Regions from separate parts of the Streptomyces sp. NPDC032940 genome, predicted to be linked through region 2. Evidence: predicted binding sites of a transcription regulator. Region 2 holds the regulator's gene; each other region holds the start of a gene.

Region 1 (6,837 bases), on a different contig from region 2:
AGGGTCTTCAGCGCCGCAGCGTCGAACGGCGTCAGCTCGTCCAGGCGGCCGTCCAGGACCTTGCGGGCCCACTGCGGGTCGTGGAGCAGGGCGCGGCCGACGGCGACGAGGTCGAACTCGTCGCGCTCCAGGCGGTCCAGGAGGTCGTCGAGGCTGCCGAGCCCGGCGCCCTCGCCCTGGAAGGCCTTGACGAACTCACCGTCGAGGCCGACGGAGCCGACGGTGATGGCGGTCCTCCCGGTCAGCTTCCGGGTCCAGCCGGCGAGGTTGAGGTCGGAGCCCTCGAACTCGGGGACCCAGTAGCGGCGGGTGGAGGCGTGGAAGGCGTCGACGCCGGCCGAGGCCAGCGGCGTGAGGATCGCCTCCAGCTCCTCGGGGGTCTCGGCGAGGCGGGCGTCGTAGGCCTCCTGCTTCCACTGGGAGTAGCGGAAGATCACGGGGAACTCGGCCGAGACCCGCTCCCGCACGGCGGCCACGATCTCCGCGGCGAACTTCGTCCGGGCCACGGGGTCGCCGCCGTAGGCGTCGGTGCGGCGGTTGGTGCCGGCCCACAGGAACTGGTCGACGAGGTAGCCGTGGGCGCCGTGGATCTCCACGCCGTCGAAGCCGATGCGCTCGGCGGCGGCCGCGGCGTCGGCGAAGGCGCCGATGACGTCGTCCAGGTCGCGCTGGGTCATGGCCTTGCCGGTGACCTCGTCCTCGCCGATGCGCAGACCCGAGGGGCCGACGGCGGGGGCGTCGGGGAAGGGCTTGTCGCCCTGCTTGCGCACCATGCCGATGTGCCACAGCTGCGGCACGATCGTGCCGCCCGCCGCGTGCACGGAGTCGGCGACCTTCGCCCAGCCGGCCAGCTGCTCGTCACCGTGGAAACGCGGCACACGGTCGCTCTGCCCGGCGGAGTCGTGGCCGACGTACGTCCCCTCGGTGACGATCAGGCCGACCCCGGCGGCGGCGCGGCGCGCGTAGTACGAGACCACGTCCTCGCCGGGGATGCCGCCCGGGGAGAACATGCGGGTCATCGGCGCCATGGCGATGCGGTTCGGCACGGTCAGGCCGTTGATGACGGCCGGGCGGGCGAGGATCTGCGCGGCGCGCGAGGCGGCGTCGGAGGCGGTGACGGTCACGGGGGGTCTCCTCAGGAGGTACCGGTCAGTATGTGCATGCGCATGAATGCCTGCACCCCCTGCAACCGGCGCACCCGCCACCGCCATTCCGGCCGCCCGTCATCCGTGACCCGGGTCACACGGACCCGTGGGCAGGGGGCCGGAAAGCGCCCGAGGGCGGCACCCCCGGCCTCGGCCAGGAGTGCCGCCCTCGGCACGTGAAGGACGGTCGATCAACCGGAACCGGTCGATCAGAAGTCCATGTCACCGCCCGGCATGCCGCCCGGAGCGGCCGCGGCGGCCTTCTCCGGCTTGTCGGCGATGACGGCCTCGGTGGTGAGGAACAGCGCGGCGATGGAGGCGGCGTTCTGCAGCGCGGAACGGGTCACCTTCGCCGGGTCGATGATGCCCTCGGCGATCATGTCGACGTACTCGCCGGTCGCGGCGTTCAGGCCGTGGCCGACCTGGAGGTTGCGGACCTTCTCCACGACGACGCCGCCCTCGAGACCGCCGTTGACGGCGATCTGCTTCAGCGGGGCCTCCAGGGCGAGCTTCACAGCGTTGGCGCCGGTCGCCTCGTCACCCGACAGCTCCAGCTTCTCGAAGACCTGGGAGGCCTGGAGCAGGGCCACGCCACCACCGGCGACGATGCCCTCCTCGACGGCCGCCTTCGCGTTGCGGACGGCGTCCTCGATGCGGTGCTTGCGCTCCTTGAGCTCGACCTCGGTGGCGGCACCGGCCTTGATGACGGCCACGCCGCCGGCCAGCTTCGCCAGACGCTCCTGGAGCTTCTCGCGGTCGTAGTCCGAGTCGCTGTTCTCGATCTCGGCGCGGATCTGGTTGACCCGGCCCTGGACCTGCTCGGCGGAGCCGGCGCCGTCCACGATCGTGGTCTCGTCCTTGGTGATGACGACCTTGCGCGCCTTGCCCAGCAGGTCGAGGGAGGCGTTCTCGAGCTTGAGACCGACCTCCTCGGAGATGACCTCGCCGCCGGTGAGGATGGCGATGTCGCCGAGCATGGCCTTGCGGCGGTCGCCGAAGCCCGGGGCCTTGACGGCGACGGACTTGAAGGTGCCGCGGATCTTGTTGACGACCAGGGTCGACAGGGCCTCGCCCTCGACGTCCTCGGCGATGATCAGCAGCGGCTTGCCCGACTGCATGACCTTCTCCAGGAGCGGCAGCAGGTCCTTGACGTTGCCGATCTTGGAGTTGGCGATGAGGATGTACGGGTCGTCGAGCGACGCCTCCATCCGCTCCATGTCGGTGGCGAAGTACGCCGAGATGTAGCCCTTGTCGAAGCGCATACCCTCGGTGAGCTCCAGCTCCAGACCGAAGGTCTGGGACTCCTCGACGGTGATGACGCCTTCCTTGCCGACCTTGTCCATGGCCTCGGCGATGAGCTCGCCGATCTGGGTGTCGGCGGCGGAGATGGAGGCCGTGGAGGCGATCTGCTCCTTGGTCTCGACGTCCTTGGCCTGCTCGAGCAGGGCGGCGGAGACGGCCTCGACGGCCTTCTCGATACCGCGCTTCAGCGCCATCGGGTTGGCACCGGCGGCCACGTTGCGCAGACCCTCGCGCACCAGGGCCTGGGCGAGGACGGTCGCGGTGGTCGTACCGTCACCGGCGACGTCGTCCGTCTTCTTGGCGACTTCCTTGACCAGCTCGGCGCCGATCTTCTCGTACGGGTCCTCGAGCTCGATCTCCTTGGCGATGGAGACACCGTCGTTGGTGATCGTGGGCGCGCCCCACTTCTTCTCGAGGACGACGTTGCGGCCCTTGGGGCCGAGCGTCACCTTGACGGCGTCCGCGAGCTGGTTCATGCCGCGCTCGAGGCCGCGCCGCGCCTCCTCGTCGAACGCGATGATCTTGGCCATGTGAAGTGGTCCCTCCAGGACTGGGGGTGATTCCTTCGGACCGCGCCCGCGCCCGCGACGGACGGCTCGCCGGCCTCGTGGGTTCCTTCCCCACCCGGCCCGCGGGCCTCACCGACCCGGTCCTTCGTTGTCACTCTCACCTTCAGAGTGCTAACGCCAATGATTAGCACTCGGCCCTGTCGAGTGCAAGCGCCTCGGGACATCGACGCCCCGGCTCAGCCACCCGCGAACACCCGGGGGCCTACCGGGCCCGGACAGGCCGAAGGGCCCGTACCCGGCCGGGTACGGGCCCTTCGGAGAAGACCGTTGGCTTGCGGTGGCCGCACGTCTCAGGCGCTGAGGCGAACCATGTCGGCCTGCGGGCCCTTCTGACCCTGCGAGATCTCGAACTCGACCCGCTGGCCTTCTTCGAGGGTGCGGTAGCCGTCCATCTGAATCGCGCTGTAGTGGACGAAAACATCCGCACCACCGTCGACCGCGATGAAGCCGTACCCCTTCTCCGCGTTGAACCACTTGACGGTGCCCTGAGCCATGCCTAACTCCCCTATTACTGGCCCTTGCACAGATCCGCACTTCGCGGATCCGGGTCAGACCTCACCCCCCAATGGGTGGGGGCGTGCGCCGGAACGCGTCGACCGCGGCTGAATGTATCTGTCCAACTGCCGTCTGCAACAGGTCAATCGGACGAGAAATCTGGACGCAGCCGGTCCGGAATGTGGCGAGAATTCGCCTGAATTCGGGTCAAGTCGGGCTACACAAAGTCCACAAAAGCCGCGAAATACGCCCACAGTTTGGCTATTTCTTGTCGGGCGAGCGGGAGCGTGTTCCCCAACTCTACCGCGCTCAATCCAATGGAATCGCCCCCTCCGCTTCTATTGCGGAGGGGGCAATGCGCACTACCGGGAGTAGGAGGCTCCGGTCAGCCGCCCGCGACGGCCGGAATGATGGAGACGCCGGCGCCGTCCGGCGTCGCCGTCTGAAGGCCCTGCTCGAAGCGGACGTCGTCGTCGTTGACGTAGACGTTGACGAAGCGGCGGAGCTTGCCCTGGTCGTCCAGGACACGCGCGGCGATCCCGGTGTGGTTCTTCTCCAGGTCCGAGATGACCTCGGCGAGGGTCGCCCCCTCGGCGGCGACCTCGGCCTGCCCGCCGGTGTAGGTGCGCAGGATGGTCGGGATGCGAACGGTCACGCTCATGCGAGGCCAGCCTCTCGGAAGGAGTCCAGGTTGGGGCGGATCGTCGCGGTGAGGCCGGTGCCGGCCACCGCGTCGAGGGTCTTGAGGCCGTCGCCGGTGTTCAGCACGACGGTCGTGAGCGACGGGTCCAGGACGCCGTTCTCGATCAGCTTCTTCGTGACGCCCACCGTCACACCGCCCGCGGTCTCCGCGAAGATGCCCTCCGTGCGGGCGAGCAGCTTGATCGCGTCGACGACCTGTCCGTCGGTCACGTCCTCCACCGCGCCGCCGGTGCGGCGGGCGATGTCGAGGACGTAGGGGCCGTCGGCCGGGTTGCCGATGGCCAGCGACTTGGCGATGGTGTTCGGCTTCTGCGGGCGGACCACGTCGTGCCCGGCCTTGTACGCGGTGGACACCGGCGAGCAGCCCTCGGCCTGCGCGCCGAAGATCTTGTACGGCTTGTCCTCGACCAGGCCGAGCTTGATCAGCTCCTGCAGTCCCTTGTCGATCTTCGTCAGCTGGGAGCCGGACGCGATCGGCACGACGAGCTGGTCGGGCAGCTGCCAGCCGAGCTGCTCGCAGATCTCGTACGCGAGGGTCTTGGAGCCCTCGGCGTAGTACGGCCGCAGGTTGACGTTGACGAAGCCCCAGCCCTCGCCGGCCGGGTCGCCGATCAGCTCGGAGCAGAAGCGGTTCACGTCGTCGTAGTTGCCCTCGATGCCGACGAGTTCACCGCCGTAGACGGCGGCCATGACGACCTTGCCCTGCTCCAGGTCGTGCGGGATGAACACGCAGGAGCGGAAGCCGGCCCGCGCGGCGGCGGCGCCGACGGCACCGGCGAGGTTGCCGGTGGAGGAGCAGGACAGGGTGGTGAAGCCGAAGGCGCGGGCGGCCTCCAGGGCCTGGGCGACGACGCGGTCCTTGAAGGAGTGCGTCGGGTTGCCCGAGTCGTCCTTGACGTACAGACCGCCGGTGACGCCGAGTTCGCGGGCCAGGTTGTCGGCCTTGACCAGCTTGGTCCAGCCCGGGTTGATGTTCGGCTTGGTCGCGACGTCCGCCGGGACGGGCAGCAGGGGCGCGTAGCGCCAGATGTTCGCGGGGCCCGCTTCGATCCGCTTGCGCAGTTCCTCGGTGTCGTAGGCCGAGAAGTCGTAGGCGATCTCCAGCGGGCCGAAACACTCCTCGCAGGCGAAGACCGGACCGAGGGGCACGCGGTGGCCGCACTCGCGGCAGGAGAGGGCGGCGGCGGGGCCGAGGTCCACGGTGGAGGGGGAAGCGGTGGTGTCGGTTGCGACAGTCTGCACAGCCATGTGAGGCGAGGCCCTTTCTCCTCATCTTCCTCACGACGCATCTCGCCGTGAGACGGATTTGGCACCTTCCCTAGCCGGGAGCCTCGCGCTGCGATCGACGGTGACCGGCGATCTGCGAGAACCGACTGGAGGGTTGCCGGGGCTTCATCGGGCCGTATCCCTCTGCCCCTCTGGATGAGCGGTATGTGGTTGTTCTGCGGTGGTTCACACGGTGACCCCGGCATGCGCCGGTCATCCGCGTTGTTCAAGACTGTAACCGAAGGCCACGACAGTTGAGATAGTCGTCCGTACCGCGAGATGGATCACAAAGGAGCCCACCGACCGTGCTGGAAGAAGTCGAGCGCTGGCTTGGCGCACGCTCCTGGTCCGTGGCAGACCGCACGCTTCCGCAGATCATGGCCGCCAAGCGCGCCACGGGGCAGTCGGTCAGCGTCGTGCTGCCCGCGCTCGACGAGGAGGCCACCGTCGGCGACATCGTCACGGTGATCCGCCGTGAGCTGATGCACCGGGTGCCGCTCGTCGACGAGCTCGTGGTCGTGGACTCCGGCTCGACCGACGCCACGGCGGCGGTGGCCCGCGCGGCGGGGGCGCGCGTCGTGCACCGCGACGAGATACTCCCCCGCATCCCGGCCGTGCCCGGCAAGGGCGAGGTGCTGTGGCGCTCGCTGCTGGTCACCGGCGGCGACGTCGTCTGCTTCGTCGACGCCGACCTGCGCGAGTTCTCCGCGGACTTCGTCTCCGGCATCGTGGGCCCACTGCTCACCGACCCGGAGGTCCACCTCGTCAAGGCGATGTACGACCGCCCGCTCGACGCCGCCCCGGGCGAGGGCGGCCGGGTCACCGAGCTGATGGCCCGACCGCTGCTGAATCTGCACTGGCCCCGGCTGGCGGGCTTCGTCCAGCCGCTGGGCGGTGAGTACGCGGCCCGCCGCTCCCTGCTGGAACGGCTCCCCTTCCCCGTCGGTTACGGCGTCGAGCTGGGGATGCTGGTCGACTCCCTGCACCTGGTGGGCCTGGACGCGCTCGCCCAGGTCGACGTCGGGGTGCGCCGGCACCGGCACCAGGACGGCCGGGCGCTGGGCCGGATGTCCGCCGCGATCTACCGCACCGCCCAGCTCCGGCTGGCCCGCGGCCATCTGCTCCGGCCGGCCCTCACCCAGTTCGAGCGGGGCATCGACGGCTTCGAGCCCCGCACCTACGCCGTGGACACCGAGGAGCGCCCCCCGATGGCGGAGATCGCGGAGTACGCGTCCCGCCGGGTGGCCTGAGCGTCAGCCGGCGACACCGTCCGACCAGCGCCACCTGCCGCCGGAGTCCAGCGAACAGGTCAGGTACTCGCCGCCGCGGCCGTGGGTGCTCAGGCCGTGGTGCTTGTT
Region 2 (6,837 bases):
GGGCCTCGTCGGCGGTGGTCGCCGTGACCAGGGTGAACGTGCCGACGCGGTGGAGCGAGTCGACGACCTCGCGGCTCGGCACCCCGAAGTGGAAGGAGACCACGGGCACCGGGTTGTCCAGCAGCACCGCGAGCTTGGTGTCGTAGCCGTCGTCCCGGCCGCAGTCGGGGTCGCCCAGCTCGGTCTCGTACCAGGCGGCCTCGCCGGCCAGCTGATGGGCGTAGACGCCGACGGCCGCGGGGTCGGCCGACTCCGGCTGCGGCATGAACAGGTTGACGCCGAAGGGGCGTGAGGTCAGCCCCCGCAGCTGCTTGATCTCCTGGTACATGCCGTCCGCCGTCTTGTACCCGGCGGCCAGGAACCCCAGCCCTCCCGCCTCGCAGACCGCGGCGGCGAGCTGCGGCACGGAGACGCCGCCCGCCATGGGCGCCTGCACGATCGGCTGGGGGAAGAGATCGGTCAGTGCGGAGGACATGAGCGCATGTTGTCACGTCCTCCGCACAAGTCCGAATCCGGGCTTCCGTCGGCACAGGCCAGGAGCATCAGCCCACGAAGCCCTGCCGGCGTCCCCGTGTCAGCGCCCGTTGAAAGCGTCCTTCAACCGCGAGAACAGCCCCTGCTGCCCCGGCTGGAACTGGCCCTGGGGCCGTTCCTCGCCGCGGAGCTTGGCCAGCTCGCGCAGGACGCGTTCCTGCTCGGGGTCGAGCTTGGTCGGGGTGGTGACCTCGACGTGGACGACGAGGTCGCCCCGGCCGCCGCCGCGCAGGTGGGTGACGCCGCGCCCGTGCAGCGGGATCGACTGGCCGGACTGGGTGCCCGGGCGGATGTCGACCTCCTCCATGCCGTCGAGCGTCTCCAGCGGCACCTTCGTGCCGAGGGCCGCCGCCGTCATCGGGATGGTGACCGTGCAGTGCAGGTCGTCGCCGCGCCGCTGGAAGGTGGAGTGCGGCAGCTCGTGGATCTCGACGTACAGGTCGCCGGCGGGGCCGCCGCCGGGGCCGACCTCGCCCTCGCCCGCGAGCTGGATCCGCGTGCCGTTGTCCACACCGGCCGGGATCTTCACGGTCAGGGTGCGCCGCGAGCGGACCCGGCCGTCGCCCGCGCACTCGGGGCACGGGGTCGGGACGACGGTGCCGAAGCCCTGGCACTGCGGGCAGGGCCGGGAGGTCATGACCTGGCCCAGGAAGGACCGGGTGACCTGCGAGACCTCACCGCGACCGCGGCACATGTCACACGTCTGCGCCGAGGTGCCGGGCGCCGCGCCCTCGCCGTTGCAGGTGTTGCAGACGACCGCCGTGTCGACCTGGATGTCCTTGGTCGTCCCGAAGGCCGCCTCGTCCAGCTCGACCTCGATGCGGATCATCGCGTCCTGGCCCCGGCGGGTGCGCGAGCGCGGACCGCGCTGCGACGCCGTGCCGAAGAACGCGTCCATGATGTCCGAGAAGTTCCCGAAGCCCCCCGCGCCGAAGCCGCCCGCGCCACCGCCGCCGGCCTGCGAGAGGGGGTCGCCGCCGAGGTCGTAGACCTGCTTCTTCTGCGGGTCCGACAGCACCTCGTAGGCGGCGTTGATCTCCTTGAACCGCTCCTGGGTCTTCGGATCGGGGTTGACGTCCGGGTGCAGCTCGCGGGCGAGCCTCCGGAACGCCTTCTTGATCTCGTCCTGGGACGCGTCGCGGCGTACGCCGAGTACGGCGTAGTAGTCCGTGGCCACCTACGACTCCGCCAGGATCTGTCCGACGTACCGTGCCACTGCGCGTACCGCTCCCATCGTTCCCGGGTAGTCCATGCGGGTCGGTCCGACCACGCCGAGCTTGGCAACCGCCTCGCCGCCCGAACCGTAGCCCACCGACACGACGGACGTGGAGTTGAGTCCTTCGTGGGCGTTCTCATGACCGATACGGACGGTCACGCCCGGATCCTTCGCCTCGCCGAGCAGCTTGAGGAGCACGACCTGCTCCTCCAGCGCCTCCAGCACCGGCCGGATCATGAGGGGGAAGTCGTGCCCGAAGCGGGTGAGATTGGCGGTGCCGCCGATCATCAGCCGCTCCTCGTTCTCCTCGACCAGTGTCTCCAGCAGGGTGGAGAGCACGGTGGAGACCGTACCGCGGTCCTCGGCCTCGAAGGCCTCCGGAAGATCCTCGACCAGGCCCGGCACGTCCGAGAAGCGACGGCCGGCGACCCGGCTGTTGAGCCTCGCCCGCAGATCCGCGAGGGACGCCTCACCGAAGGGCGCCGGGCAGTCGACCATGCGCTGCTCGACCCGCCCGGTGTCCGTGATCAGCACGAGCATCAGGCGCGCGGGCGCCAGGGAGAGCAGCTCCACGTGCCGCACGGTCGAGCGGGTCAGCGAGGGGTACTGAACGACGGCGACCTGCCGGGTGAGCTGCGCGAGCAGCCGCACCGTGCGGGCCACCACGTCGTCGAGGTCGACGGCGCCCTCCAGGAAGTTCTGGATGGCACGCCGCTCCGGCGCGGTCATCGGCTTGACGCCGGCCAGCTTGTCGACGAAGAGCCGGTAGCCCTTGTCGGTCGGGATGCGCCCCGCGCTGGTGTGCGGCTGCGCGATGAACCCCTCGTCCTCCAGGGCCGCCATGTCGTTGCGCACGGTGGCCGGGGAGACGCCGAGGTTGTGCCGCTCGGTGAGGGCCTTGGAGCCGACGGGCTCCTCGGTGCCGACGTAGTCCTGGACGATGGCGCGCAGCACCTTCAGCCTGCGTTCACTGAGCATCGCGCACACCTCCAGAAGTTGTCCGCCCGGTGTTCCTCCTGGCACTCACCGTGTACGAGTGCCAGACTTCCCCGGCCCAGTGTACGGCCGTGGGGTACGCCCCCGGCAAGGCCGGGGCACCGCCGTCGTGCCCCGGAGGCGTACAGGCCCTACCGTCGCCGTTGTGACGGTGACTTGGGAAGACCTGGGGTGGGAGCGGCTGGCGGCCGGGGTGGGGCGGTGCCGCCTGCCGGGGTGGGACTGCACGGCCGGGCTGGTCGTCGGCGCCGACGCGGCGCTGGCGGTCGACGCCGGCTCGAGCCTCGGCGAGGGCGCGCGGTTGCGCGTGGCGGCGCAGCAGCTCGCCGGGCACCGTGTGACGCATCTCGCGCTGACCCACCCGCACTTCGACCACGTCCTCGGCGCCCCGGCCTTCGCGGGCGCCGAGGTCTTCGGCGCGGTGGGCACGGCCGCGGTGCTGGCGGGCGCCGGCCGGGAGGCGCTGCGGGCGGACGCGGTGGCCGAGGGCCTGGACGCCGGGCTCGCGGAGGAGGCCGTGGACGCCCTCGTCGCGGTGCGCCACGAGGTGTGCGGCGAGTGGACGCTCGACCTGGGCGGCGGCCGGCAGGTGCTGCTGGCCAACGTGGGCCCCGGGCACACCGGTCACGACCTCGCGGTCCTGGTGCCGGGCGACCCGGAGACCGTGTTCTGCGGGGACCTGGTCGAGGAGTCCGGCGAGCCGCAGGCGGGCCCCGACGCCGTACCGTCGCGGTGGCCGGCGGCGCTGGACCGGCTGCTCGAACTGGGCGGCGAGGACGCGCTGTACGTACCCGGTCACGGAGCGGTGGTGGACGCGGCGTTCGTGCGGGCCCAACGGGACGCGCTGGCCGCGCGGTTCGGCGTGTCGCGTTGATCGTCGCGCGGGCGTTCCTCGTATCGTCGGCAGAATGCGCCAGTACTCCGCCGACCTGACCCCGCCGTGGAAGAAGCCGCAGCCGGTGCCCGAGGTCCCGGCCGACCCCGGTCTGGTGGTCGAGGAGCCCGGCACCGGATTCTGCGGCGCGGTGATCCGCTGCGAGGCGGGCACGGTGACGCTGGAGGACCGCTTCGGCAAGCACCGGGTGTTCCCGATGGAGCCGCGCGGGTTCCTGCTGGAGGGCCGTGCGGTGACCCTGGTGCGGCCCGCCGCGGGCCCGGCTCGTCCCACCCGTACGGCGTCCGGTTCGGTGGCCGTCCCCGGCGCACGCGCGCGCGTGGCCCGCGCCGGGCGCATCTACGTCGAGGGACGGCACGACGCCGAGCTGGTCGAGAAGGTGTGGGGCGACGACCTGCGCATCGAGGGCGTCGTCGTGGAGTACCTGGAGGGCGTGGACGACCTCCCGTCGATCGTCGCCGACTTCGCCCCCGGCCCGGACGCCAGGCTGGGCGTGCTGGTGGACCACCTGGTGCCGGGTTCGAAGGAGTGGCGCATCGCGGAGGCGGTGACGAGCGAGCACGCACTGGTGGTGGGGCACCCCTACATCGACGTCTGGGAGGCGGTGAAGCCGTCGTCGCTGGGCATCGAGGCGTGGCCGCGGGTGCCGCGGGGGCAGGACTGGAAGACGGGGGTGTGCCGGGCGCTGGGCTGGCCGGCGGACAACACGGGTGCGGTGTGGCAGGCCATCCTGGCCAAGGTCGGCTCTTACAAGGACCTGCGGCCGGAGCTGCTGGGACGGGTCGAGGAACTGATCGACTTCGTGACGACCTGAGGATCTCGCCCCCGCCACCCCTTCCCGTCCCGACCCGGGGGCTCCGCCCCCGGACCCCCGCTCCTCAAACGCCGGAGGGGCTGATTTCAGCCCGTCCGGCGTTTGAGGACGAGGCCGTTCAGGCCGAAGCGGGGGTCTGGGGGCGCAGCCCCCAGGGTCGGGAACGGGAAGGGGCGGCGGGGGCGAGAACAGACCCGGGTCAGTCCACCAGGTCCCGCACCACCGCGTCCGCCAGCAGCCGTCCGCGCAGGGTGAGGACCGCGCGGCCGTCGTCGTACGGGCCCCGGTCCAGCAGTCCCTCGGACAGGGCCCGCCGGGACGCGGCGAGGCCGGCGTCCCGCAGCAGCGACAGCGGGACGCCCTCCCGCAGCCGCAGCTCCAGCAGGATCCGCTCCACCCGCCGGTCCTCGTCCGTCAGCACCTCACGCCCGGCCCCCGGCGACCTCCCCGCCGCCAGCGCCCCCGCGTACGCGCCGGGATGCTTCACGTTCCACCACCGCACCCCGCCCACGTGCGAGTGCGCCCCGGGGCCGGCCCCCCACCAGTCGGCGCCCCGCCAGTACAGCTCGTTGTGCAGGCACCGGCCCGCCTCCGAGGTGGCCCAGTTCGACACCTCGTACCAGTCGAAGCCCGCCGCGGAGAGGGTCTCCTCGGCGATCAGGTACCGGTCGGCGTGCACGTCGTCGTCGGTCATCGGGACCTCGCCGCGCCGGATGCGCCGGGCGAGCTGCGTGCCCTCCTCCACGATCAGCGCGTACGCCGAGACGTGGTCGGGTCCCGCGCCCAGCGCCGCGTCCAGCGAGGCCCGCCAGTCGTCATCGGACTCCCCCGGTGTGCCGTAGATCAGGTCGAGGTTGACGTGGTCGAAGCCCGCCGCGCGGGCCTCGGCGACGCACGCCTCGGGACGGCCGGGGGTGTGGGTGCGGTCCAGCACCTTGAGCACGTGCTGCTTCGCGCTCTGCATCCCGAAGGAGATCCGGTTGAAGCCGCCTTCGCGCAGCGTGGCCAGGTACGCCGGGTCGACCGACTCGGGGTTCGCCTCCGTGGTCACCTCCGCGTCCGCCGCCAGCCCGAACTCGTCCCGGATCGCGCCCAGCATCCGCACCAGGTCGCCGGCGGCCAGCAGCGTGGGCGTGCCGCCGCCGACGAAGACCGTGCGGACCTCGCGCGGGTCGTCGCCGAGTACCTTGCGGGCGAGGCGGACCTCGTCGACGAGGGTCTCGGCGTAGTTCTCCCGGGAGGCGAGGACGCCGCCGGTGCCGCGCAGCTCGGTCGCGGTGTAGGTGTTGAAGTCGCAGTACCCGCAGCGGGTCGCGCAGTACGGGACGTGCAGATAGAAGCCGAGGGGGCGGTCGGCGGCCCCGGCGAGCGCGGACGCGGGCAGGGCGCCGTCGGCGGGGACGGGTTCGCCGTCGGGGAGTGCGGAGGGCATGCGTTCCATTGTCCCGTACGGCCGGGATTGCTCGGTCGCCCGGCTATTCGGCCTGGAGCACCATCAGGGCGAGGTCGTCCTCCGGTGGCCGGGCCCCGAACTCGTGCACCAGCCGCCGGATGCGCTCGGCGATCAGCCCGGCGTCCAGCCCCGCGCAGCCGGCGAGCGCCGCCGCGAGTCCGTCGCCGTCGTCGAACTGGCGGGAGCCGCTGCGCCGCTCGGTGACGCCGTCCGTCACGCACAGCAGGGTCTCGCCGGACCGCAGCTCGAAGGTCTCGCTGGTGTACGTGACGTCCTCCAGGACGCCGAGGAGGGTCCCCGGCTCGGCGACCGTGCGGACGGTGCCGTCGGGCGAGAGCAGCAGCGGCAGCGGGTGTCCGGCGGAGGCGAGGGTGCAGCGGACGACGCCGTCGCCGACGGGGACGAGCTCGCCGTAGAGCAGGGAGAGGAAGCGGGTCTGCGGTCCGTCGCCCGGGGCAACCGGACGGCCGCCGACGGCGACCAGGGCGCGGGCGGCGGCGTCCGCGGCCTCGGTGGCGTCGTCGAGGAGCAGCTGGTTGAGGCGGTCGAGGACGTCGGGGACGCCGTATCCCTCACGGGCCAGCAGCCGCAGCCAGGGCCGGGCGAGCCCGATGACGACGGCGGCCTCGGGGCCCTTGCCCTGGACGTCGCCGACGGTGAAGCACCAGCGGCCGTCGCCGGCCGGGAAGAGGTCGTAGAAGTCGCCGCTGGGGCCGCCCTTGTCGCACGGTTCGTAGACGAGGGCGCTGCGCACCCCCGGGATCTCGGCGACGGCGCCCGGCAGCAGGCCGCGCTGGAGGACGGCGCTGATGGTGGCCTGGCGGGCGTACTGGCGGGCGGCGCCGATGGCGAGCGCCACCCGGCGGCTGAGATCCTCCACCAGGCCGCTGATCTCGTCGGGGAAGCGGCGGGTGCCGGCCCGTCCGATG
Region 3 (6,837 bases), on a different contig from region 2:
CCCGTCCGGCCACCCCACGACGGGGAAACCGGCCCGCGCGGGCGGACAGGAGCACGCACCGCCACCCGTCCTGGACCACGTCCGTACCACGGACCGGGTCGTCTTCCTCACCTACGACGACGGCGCCGGCCGGGACCCCCGCCTCACCGCCCTGCTCGGCGAACGACGGCTCCCGGTCACCCTGTTCCTCACCGACACCGTGGCCGGACCGGCGTACGGCCACTTCGCCCGGCTGCGCTCGGTCGGCGCGAGCCTGCAGAACCACACCCTCGACCACCGCTCCCTGCGCGGCCTGCCCTACGCCGGCCAGCGCGCCGAGATCTGCGGCCAGCAGACCAAGCTCCACGCCCGCTTCGGTGTCCGCCCACGCCTGTTCCGCCCGCCCTTCGGCCGCTACGACCCGACGACCCTGCGCGCCGCCGCCGACTGCGGCGTCACGGCCGTCGTCCTGTGGCGCGCCGAACTGACCGCCGACGGCACCCTGACCTGTACCCGCGGCGCGCCCGAGCTGCGCCCCGGCGACATCATCTCGGTCACGGCCCCGGACCACACGGAGGAACTGCTGCGGCAACTGGAGAAGCGGAACCTGCGGGTGGGCCGCTTGGAGGACCACGTGGGGTGAGCTGTTTCAGCCCGTCCGGCTGGGTGAGGCTTTTCAGCCCGTCCGGCGTTCGAGGACGAGGCCGTCCAGGCCGAAGCGGGGGCCTGGGGGGCGGCAGCTCCCAGCACGGCCCACACCCACCCGGGTGCGCCGAAAACCCGGCGCTCACCCAAGAAAGTCCCCCGACGCGCCGCAGGCATTGGCACTCCGCTTGACCGAGTGCTAATCGCGGTCATAGTCTCGGCTCTGGCACTCCCCCCTGGAGAGTGCCAACAAAGCGACGGGCAGGTCCGGCACCCGCGACGACGGATCGACCTGGTCGCCACCTCAGACAGTTAACCCCGTGAGATCTCCGAAGGGGGAGGTCGGATCGTGACGACCGCCAGCTCCAAGGTTGCCATCAAGCCGCTCGAGGACCGCATCGTGGTCCAGCCGCTCGACGCCGAGCAGACCACGGCTTCGGGCCTGGTCATTCCGGACACCGCCAAGGAGAAGCCCCAGGAGGGCGTCGTCCTGGCCGTGGGCCCGGGCCGCTTCGAGGACGGCAACCGTCTTCCGCTCGACGTCACCGTCGGCGACGTCGTGCTCTACAGCAAGTACGGCGGCACCGAGGTGAAGTACAACGGCGAGGAGTACCTCGTCCTCTCGGCTCGCGACGTCCTCGCGATCGTCGAGAAGTAGTTCACCCGAAGCACCTTGCTTCACAGCTGCGCCCCTGGCTCCCGCGACCATAAAAAGCCGGGCGTCGGGGGCGCAGTGCCGTATAACCCCAAGATTTCCGGAAGAGGGCTCACGCTCCCATGGCGAAGATCCTGAAGTTCGACGAGGACGCCCGTCGCGCCCTCGAGCGCGGCGTCAACAAGCTCGCCGACACGGTGAAGGTGACGATCGGCCCCAAGGGCCGCAACGTCGTCATCGACAAGAAGTTCGGCGCCCCCACCATCACCAACGACGGTGTCACGATCGCCCGCGAGGTCGAGATCGAGGACCCGTACGAGAACCTCGGTGCCCAGCTGGTGAAGGAGGTGGCGACCAAGACCAACGACATCGCGGGTGACGGCACCACCACCGCCACCGTCCTGGCCCAGGCCCTGGTCCGCGAGGGCCTGAAGAACGTCGCCGCCGGTGCCTCCCCGGCGCTGCTGAAGAAGGGCATCGACGCGGCCGTCAAGGCCGTCTCCGACGACCTCCTCGCCACGGCCCGCCCGATCGACGAGAAGTCCGACATCGCCGCCGTGGCCGCGCTGTCCGCCCAGGACCAGCAGGTCGGCGAGCTCATCGCCGAGGCCATGGACAAGGTCGGCAAGGACGGTGTCATCACCGTCGAGGAGTCCAACACCTTCGGTCTGGAGCTGGACTTCACCGAGGGCATGGCCTTCGACAAGGGCTACCTGTCGCCGTACTTCGTGACGGACCAGGAGCGCATGGAGGCCGTCCTCGAGGACCCCTACATCCTCATCAACCAGGGCAAGATCTCCTCCATCGCGGACCTGCTGCCGCTGCTGGAGAAGGTCATCCAGGCCGGTGCCTCCAAGCCGCTGCTGATCATCGCCGAGGACCTCGAGGGCGAGGCGCTCTCCACCCTCGTCGTCAACAAGATCCGCGGCACCTTCAACGCGGTGGCCGTCAAGGCCCCCGGCTTCGGTGACCGCCGCAAGGCGATGCTGCAGGACATGGCCGTCCTCACCGGCGCCACCGTCATCTCCGAGGAGGTCGGCCTCAAGCTCGACCAGGTCGGCCTGGACGTGCTCGGCACCGCCCGCCGCGTCACCGTCACCAAGGACGACACCACGATCGTCGACGGTGCCGGCAAGCGCGACGAGGTCGAGGGCCGCATCGCCCAGATCAAGGCCGAGATCGAGAACACGGACTCCGACTGGGACCGCGAGAAGCTCCAGGAGCGCCTCGCGAAGCTGGCCGGCGGCGTGTGCGTGATCAAGGTCGGCGCCGCCACCGAGGTGGAGCTGAAGGAGCGCAAGCACCGTCTGGAGGACGCCATCTCCGCGACCCGCGCCGCGGTCGAGGAGGGCATCGTCTCCGGTGGTGGCTCCGCCCTGGTCCACGCCGTCAAGGTCCTCGAGGGCAACCTCGACAAGACCGGCGACGAGGCCACCGGTGTGTCGGTCGTCCGCAAGGCCGCCGTCGAGCCGCTGCGCTGGATCGCCGAGAACGCCGGCCTCGAGGGCTACGTCATCGTCTCCAAGGTGGCGGAGCTCGAGAAGGGCAACGGCTACAACGCCGCGACCGGCGAGTACGGCGACCTGGTCAAGGCCGGCGTCATCGACCCGGTCAAGGTCACCCGCTCCGCCCTGGAGAACGCCGCGTCCATCGCCTCCCTCCTGCTGACGACCGAGACCCTGGTCGTCGAGAAGAAGGAAGAGGAAGAGCCGGCCGCCGCGGGCCACAGCCACGGCCACGCCCACTGAGCTGAGCTGAGCTGAACGGTGCCCGGTCCCCTGCGGGGGGCCGGGCACCGCTGCTTCTCCGGCGGGGGCGGCGCCCGTCCCGTCGGGTCTCGTGCCGGGTGCGGTGCCGTCGTGGTTGGTCGCGCAGTTCCCCGCACCCCTCTTACGGGGCGCTTCCCTGTCGGGCTGTCACAGCAGTCCGCTCAGCGGCAGTGCGCGCTCGGCGAGGTGGCCCCGCAGCCTTCCGCCGGAGGTGTCGGCCTCCGCGAGCCAGTCGGCCGTGACGAGCAACTCGGCGTGCCCGCACACGTCCTCGGACCGCAGGCCGCAGAACGAGGCGACCGCGTCCAGCCCGAGACCGTCCTCCTCGCCGTCCCCGAGTCGCCCGTCGGGACGGCTGTGGGCGGCGGTGTACACGGCGAGGAGCCGTGTGGCGGCCCCGGCCTTCTTCTTCCGCAGCTTCCGGTCGCCCGTCACCTTCTGCGCCCACCCCGACAGCCTCGCCCGGGTGACCTTGCCGAAGAAGAACGAACGCGGCGCCGTGGGCAGCAGCGTGGGGACCGTGACCCGGGTGGGATCCTCGGGCCGGGACGTCAGCGCGTCTTCGGCGGTGACGTCCTGCGGCAGCCGCAGCCAGCCGTCGTCGGCCAGCTCCTGGAGCACCCGCTCGGCATCGCCCCCCAGCCAGCCGGCGAGATCCTGCCCGGTGATGTTCCCGGTGCCGGCGCGCGCGGCCCGCAGGGTGAGCATGAGCACCGCGAGCCGTGCCTCGGCCCCGGGGAGCGGGGCGTGGGTACGGACGTGCTCCAGCACGCGACGGGCATGCGCGCCCTGACCGCGCGTCAGCAACCGCGCCACCACGGGCCCGGCCTCGCCCACCGCGATGCCACGGCGGTTCCGCTCCATCTCGCGGGTGGTCCGCGCGGCCGTCTCCGCCCGTTCCGCCTCCTCGCGCAGGGAGGCGTCGCCGGTGACGGCGGCCCACACGGCGAAGGCGCGGGCCTTGCGGTCGTGGAGTCCCGCGAGGACGGCGAGGTCCGGCTCGGGGCGCCGCTGGTACGCACGGAACGCGTCCCCGAGCTCGGTCAGCTCCGTCCGCAGCGCCTCCGGCTGAAGATCGTCCGGCACGATCCGCTGCCCGACCTTCACCCGCCGCTCCTTCACACGCCGCTCCTTCACACGCCGGGACGACGCGCGCGGGGACGACGCGCGCGGGGGCGCGGCGCTCCGGGGGCCGGGCAGCGGGGCGGGCCGAGCAGCCGCGGAGGGGGCGGCGGAGGGCGCGGGAACGGGGGAGGAGGCCCGGTCGGAGAACAGTACGGCCGCGCTCCCGCCCACCGGTCCCGGCTGCACCCCGGCAGCGGCCGACCGCCGCACACCGCTCCCCGTCGCCCCGCCCGCCCGCGTCCCGCCGGCGTCGTCGACGAACAGATCCCCCTGGTCACCCGTGCCCGCACTCACCCGATGCCACCCTTCCCCTGGCCGACCCGCGACCACCCGCACGCCGCGGGCGTAGCCCTCCGACGCTATGTCGTACCGGCACACCGCCGGGAAACGGACCGGGATGGACCACACGTTCGGGTGATGGCCCCCTACTGCGGCCCGTACTTCCTGCCCGTCCGGGACGAGATCCCGCCCAGCACCCCCCGCGGCACCAGCTTCGCCGCGCCCATCAGGGCCTTGTAGCGCGGGTCGGGGATCGACACGGACTTGCCGCGGGACAGGTCGGCGAGGGCCGCCGCGACGAGTTTGTCGGCGTCCAGCCACATCCAGTTCGGGATGTTGTCGGTGCCCATGCCGGCCCGTTCGTGGAACTCGGTCCGCACGAAACCGGGGCACAGCGCCATCAGGCGTACGCCGCTGCCGGCCAGGTCCTTCGCCACGCCCTGCGTGAACTGCACGACCCAGGCCTTCGACGCGCCGTAGGTGCCGCGCGGGACGAAGGCCGCGACCGAGGCCACGTTGACGACGCCGCCCCGGCCCCGCGCCCGCATCGCCTGCGTCGCCGCCGCGGTCAGCCGCAGCACCGCCTCGCAGTGCACCTTGAGCATCGTCAGCTCGTCGGCCATGGAGACTTCCAGGAAACGGCCCTTGTTGCCGAAACCGGCGTTGTTGATCAGCAGGTCGACGGGGTTCCTGCGGTCCTCCAGCCGGGCTGCCACCGCCTCGATGCCCGTGTCCGTCGCCAGGTCGGCCGTCAGCACCTCGGCCTCGATGCCGTGCCGGTCGTGCAGTTCGGTCGCCTGGTCGCGCAGCCGGTCGGTGTCGCGGGCCACCAGCACCAGGTCGTGCCCGTCGGCGGCCAGCCGCCGCGCGAAAGCGGCGCCGATGCCCGCCGTCGATCCCGTAATCAATGCCGTTGTCATGCCGCAAGGTTATGGGTCCGGACCGGGCACGTCCGCTTCGCTCACCAGGACTGCGGCTCGTGAAGGACCGGTGAAGGCAGGCCTGGTGAGGCCGGGTCAGGCTCCCTGGTCCGCCAGGTACTTCCGCGCCGCTGCCGCGGCCCTGGGATGCAGGGCGTCGCCGGCGGCGAGGAGCCGGGGCAACAGCGCGCGCTCCGTCGTCACCGCCCGGAACTGGAGCGCCACCGTCACCCCGTGGCCGGGCCGGTGCACGATCTCCACCGGGTCGCCGGCCCGGATCTCGCCCGGCTCGAGCACCCGCAGATAGGCGCCCGGCGCACCCTTGGCCGTGAAGCGCTTCATCCACCGCTCCTCACCCAGATGGCCCTGGAAGGTCCGGCAGGGGATCCGGCCGCTGGTGACCTCCAGGAGCAGGTCCGGGCCCACCCGCCAGCGCTCGCCGATCAGCGCGCCGGAGACGTCCACGCCCGTCGTCGTCAGGTTCTCGCCGAACACCCCGTGGCGCAGCGGGCGGCCCAGCTCGCGCTCCCAGTCGTCCATGTCCTCGCGCGCCATGGCGTACACGGCCTGGTCGGGGCCGCCGTGGTGGCGGGTCTCGCACACCGCGTCCCCGGCCAGTCCGCTCCCGCCGGTCCCCTCCGGCCCGGGCGCCGTCACCCGGACGGGCCCGTCGGCCGGCCGCTTGTCGATGCCGGTGACCCCGTCGGGCTGGCTGGTGTACGGCACGGCCGTCGCGCGGCCCAGGTTGACTGACAGTAGCTTCATGGTCGAACGGTATGACAGGCCGGTTCAAAGCCGCGGCGCGATATTCGGCGTTCGGCCAAAGGGTCGCTTATCCTCGGCGGTGTGATCGAGGCCCGTCATCTCCGCGTCCTGCGCGCCGTGGCATCCACCGGTTCCTTCTCCGCCGCGGGGCGGGAGCTGGGCTGCACCCAGCCCGCCGTCAGCCAGCAGATGAAGGCCCTGGAGGCCTCCGTCGGCACCCCCCTGCTCGTGCGCACCGGCCGCGAGATGCGCCTGACCCAGGCCGGGGAGGCACTGGTGCGGCACGCCGCCGGGATCCTGGCCGGGCTGACCGCGGCCGAGGAGGAGGTCGCCGCCATCGCCGGGCTGCGGGCCGGGCGGGTCCGGCTCGTCTCCTTCCCGAGCGGCAGCTCCACCCTCGTCCCCACCGCGCTGGCCGCCCTGCGCGCCGCCCACCCCGGTACCCGGGTCTTCCTGGAGGAGGCCGAGCCCCCGAAGTCCGTGGAGCTGCTGCGCGAGGGCGACTGCGACGTGGCGCTCGCCTTCCGCTACGAGGGCGCGGCGGGCGTCGGGGAGTGGGACGACCTGGTCGTACGGCCGCTGCTGACCGACCGCCTCGTGGCCCTCGTGCCCGAGCGGCACCGGCTCGCGCGGACCGGGGGCGACGGCAGCGTGGCCATCGGGGAGCTGGCCCGTGAGCCGTGGATCGCGGGCTGCCCGC

What was found. Region 2 encodes HrcA, which represses chaperone genes, less so after heat shock. Its sites were predicted from a motif close to TTNGCACTCNGNNNNNCNGAGTGCNAA; they were not measured.
Region 1: the regulator HrcA is predicted to act here: its motif matches at 3,141-3,167, upstream of groL (chaperonin GroEL).
Region 3: the regulator HrcA is predicted to act here: its motif matches at 801-827, upstream of groES (co-chaperone GroES).

What each region holds. Positions count from the first base shown of each region.
Region 1 covers NZ_JBEZVJ010000003.1:143,255-150,091, reverse strand. Annotated here, with positions in the region: gene AB0E77_RS05665 (NADH:flavin oxidoreductase) at 1-1,124, opposite strand, end outside; gene groL (chaperonin GroEL) at 1,355-2,977, opposite strand; gene AB0E77_RS05655 (cold-shock protein) at 3,307-3,510, opposite strand; gene AB0E77_RS05650 (MoaD/ThiS family protein) at 3,897-4,172, opposite strand; gene thrC (threonine synthase) at 4,169-5,461, opposite strand; SAM riboswitch class I at 5,480-5,642, opposite strand; gene AB0E77_RS05640 (glucosyl-3-phosphoglycerate synthase) at 5,785-6,729, shown strand; gene AB0E77_RS05635 (hypothetical protein) at 6,733-6,837, opposite strand, start outside.
Region 2 covers NZ_JBEZVJ010000013.1:80,422-87,258, reverse strand. Annotated here, with positions in the region: gene AB0E77_RS18255 (nitronate monooxygenase) at 1-475, opposite strand, end outside; gene dnaJ (molecular chaperone DnaJ) at 575-1,711, opposite strand; gene hrcA (heat-inducible transcriptional repressor HrcA) at 1,712-2,728, opposite strand; gene AB0E77_RS18240 (MBL fold metallo-hydrolase) at 2,892-3,620, shown strand; gene AB0E77_RS18235 (DUF3097 domain-containing protein) at 3,655-4,455, shown strand; gene hemW (radical SAM family heme chaperone HemW) at 4,655-5,887, opposite strand; gene AB0E77_RS18225 (SpoIIE family protein phosphatase) at 5,931-6,837, opposite strand, start outside.
Region 3 covers NZ_JBEZVJ010000001.1:409,421-416,257, reverse strand. Annotated here, with positions in the region: gene AB0E77_RS01855 (polysaccharide deacetylase family protein) at 1-622, shown strand, start outside; gene groES (co-chaperone GroES) at 974-1,282, shown strand; gene groL (chaperonin GroEL) at 1,402-3,027, shown strand; gene AB0E77_RS01840 (hypothetical protein) at 3,196-4,170, opposite strand; gene AB0E77_RS01835 (SDR family oxidoreductase) at 4,599-5,372, opposite strand; gene AB0E77_RS01830 (MOSC domain-containing protein) at 5,469-6,137, opposite strand; gene AB0E77_RS01825 (LysR family transcriptional regulator) at 6,219-6,837, shown strand, end outside.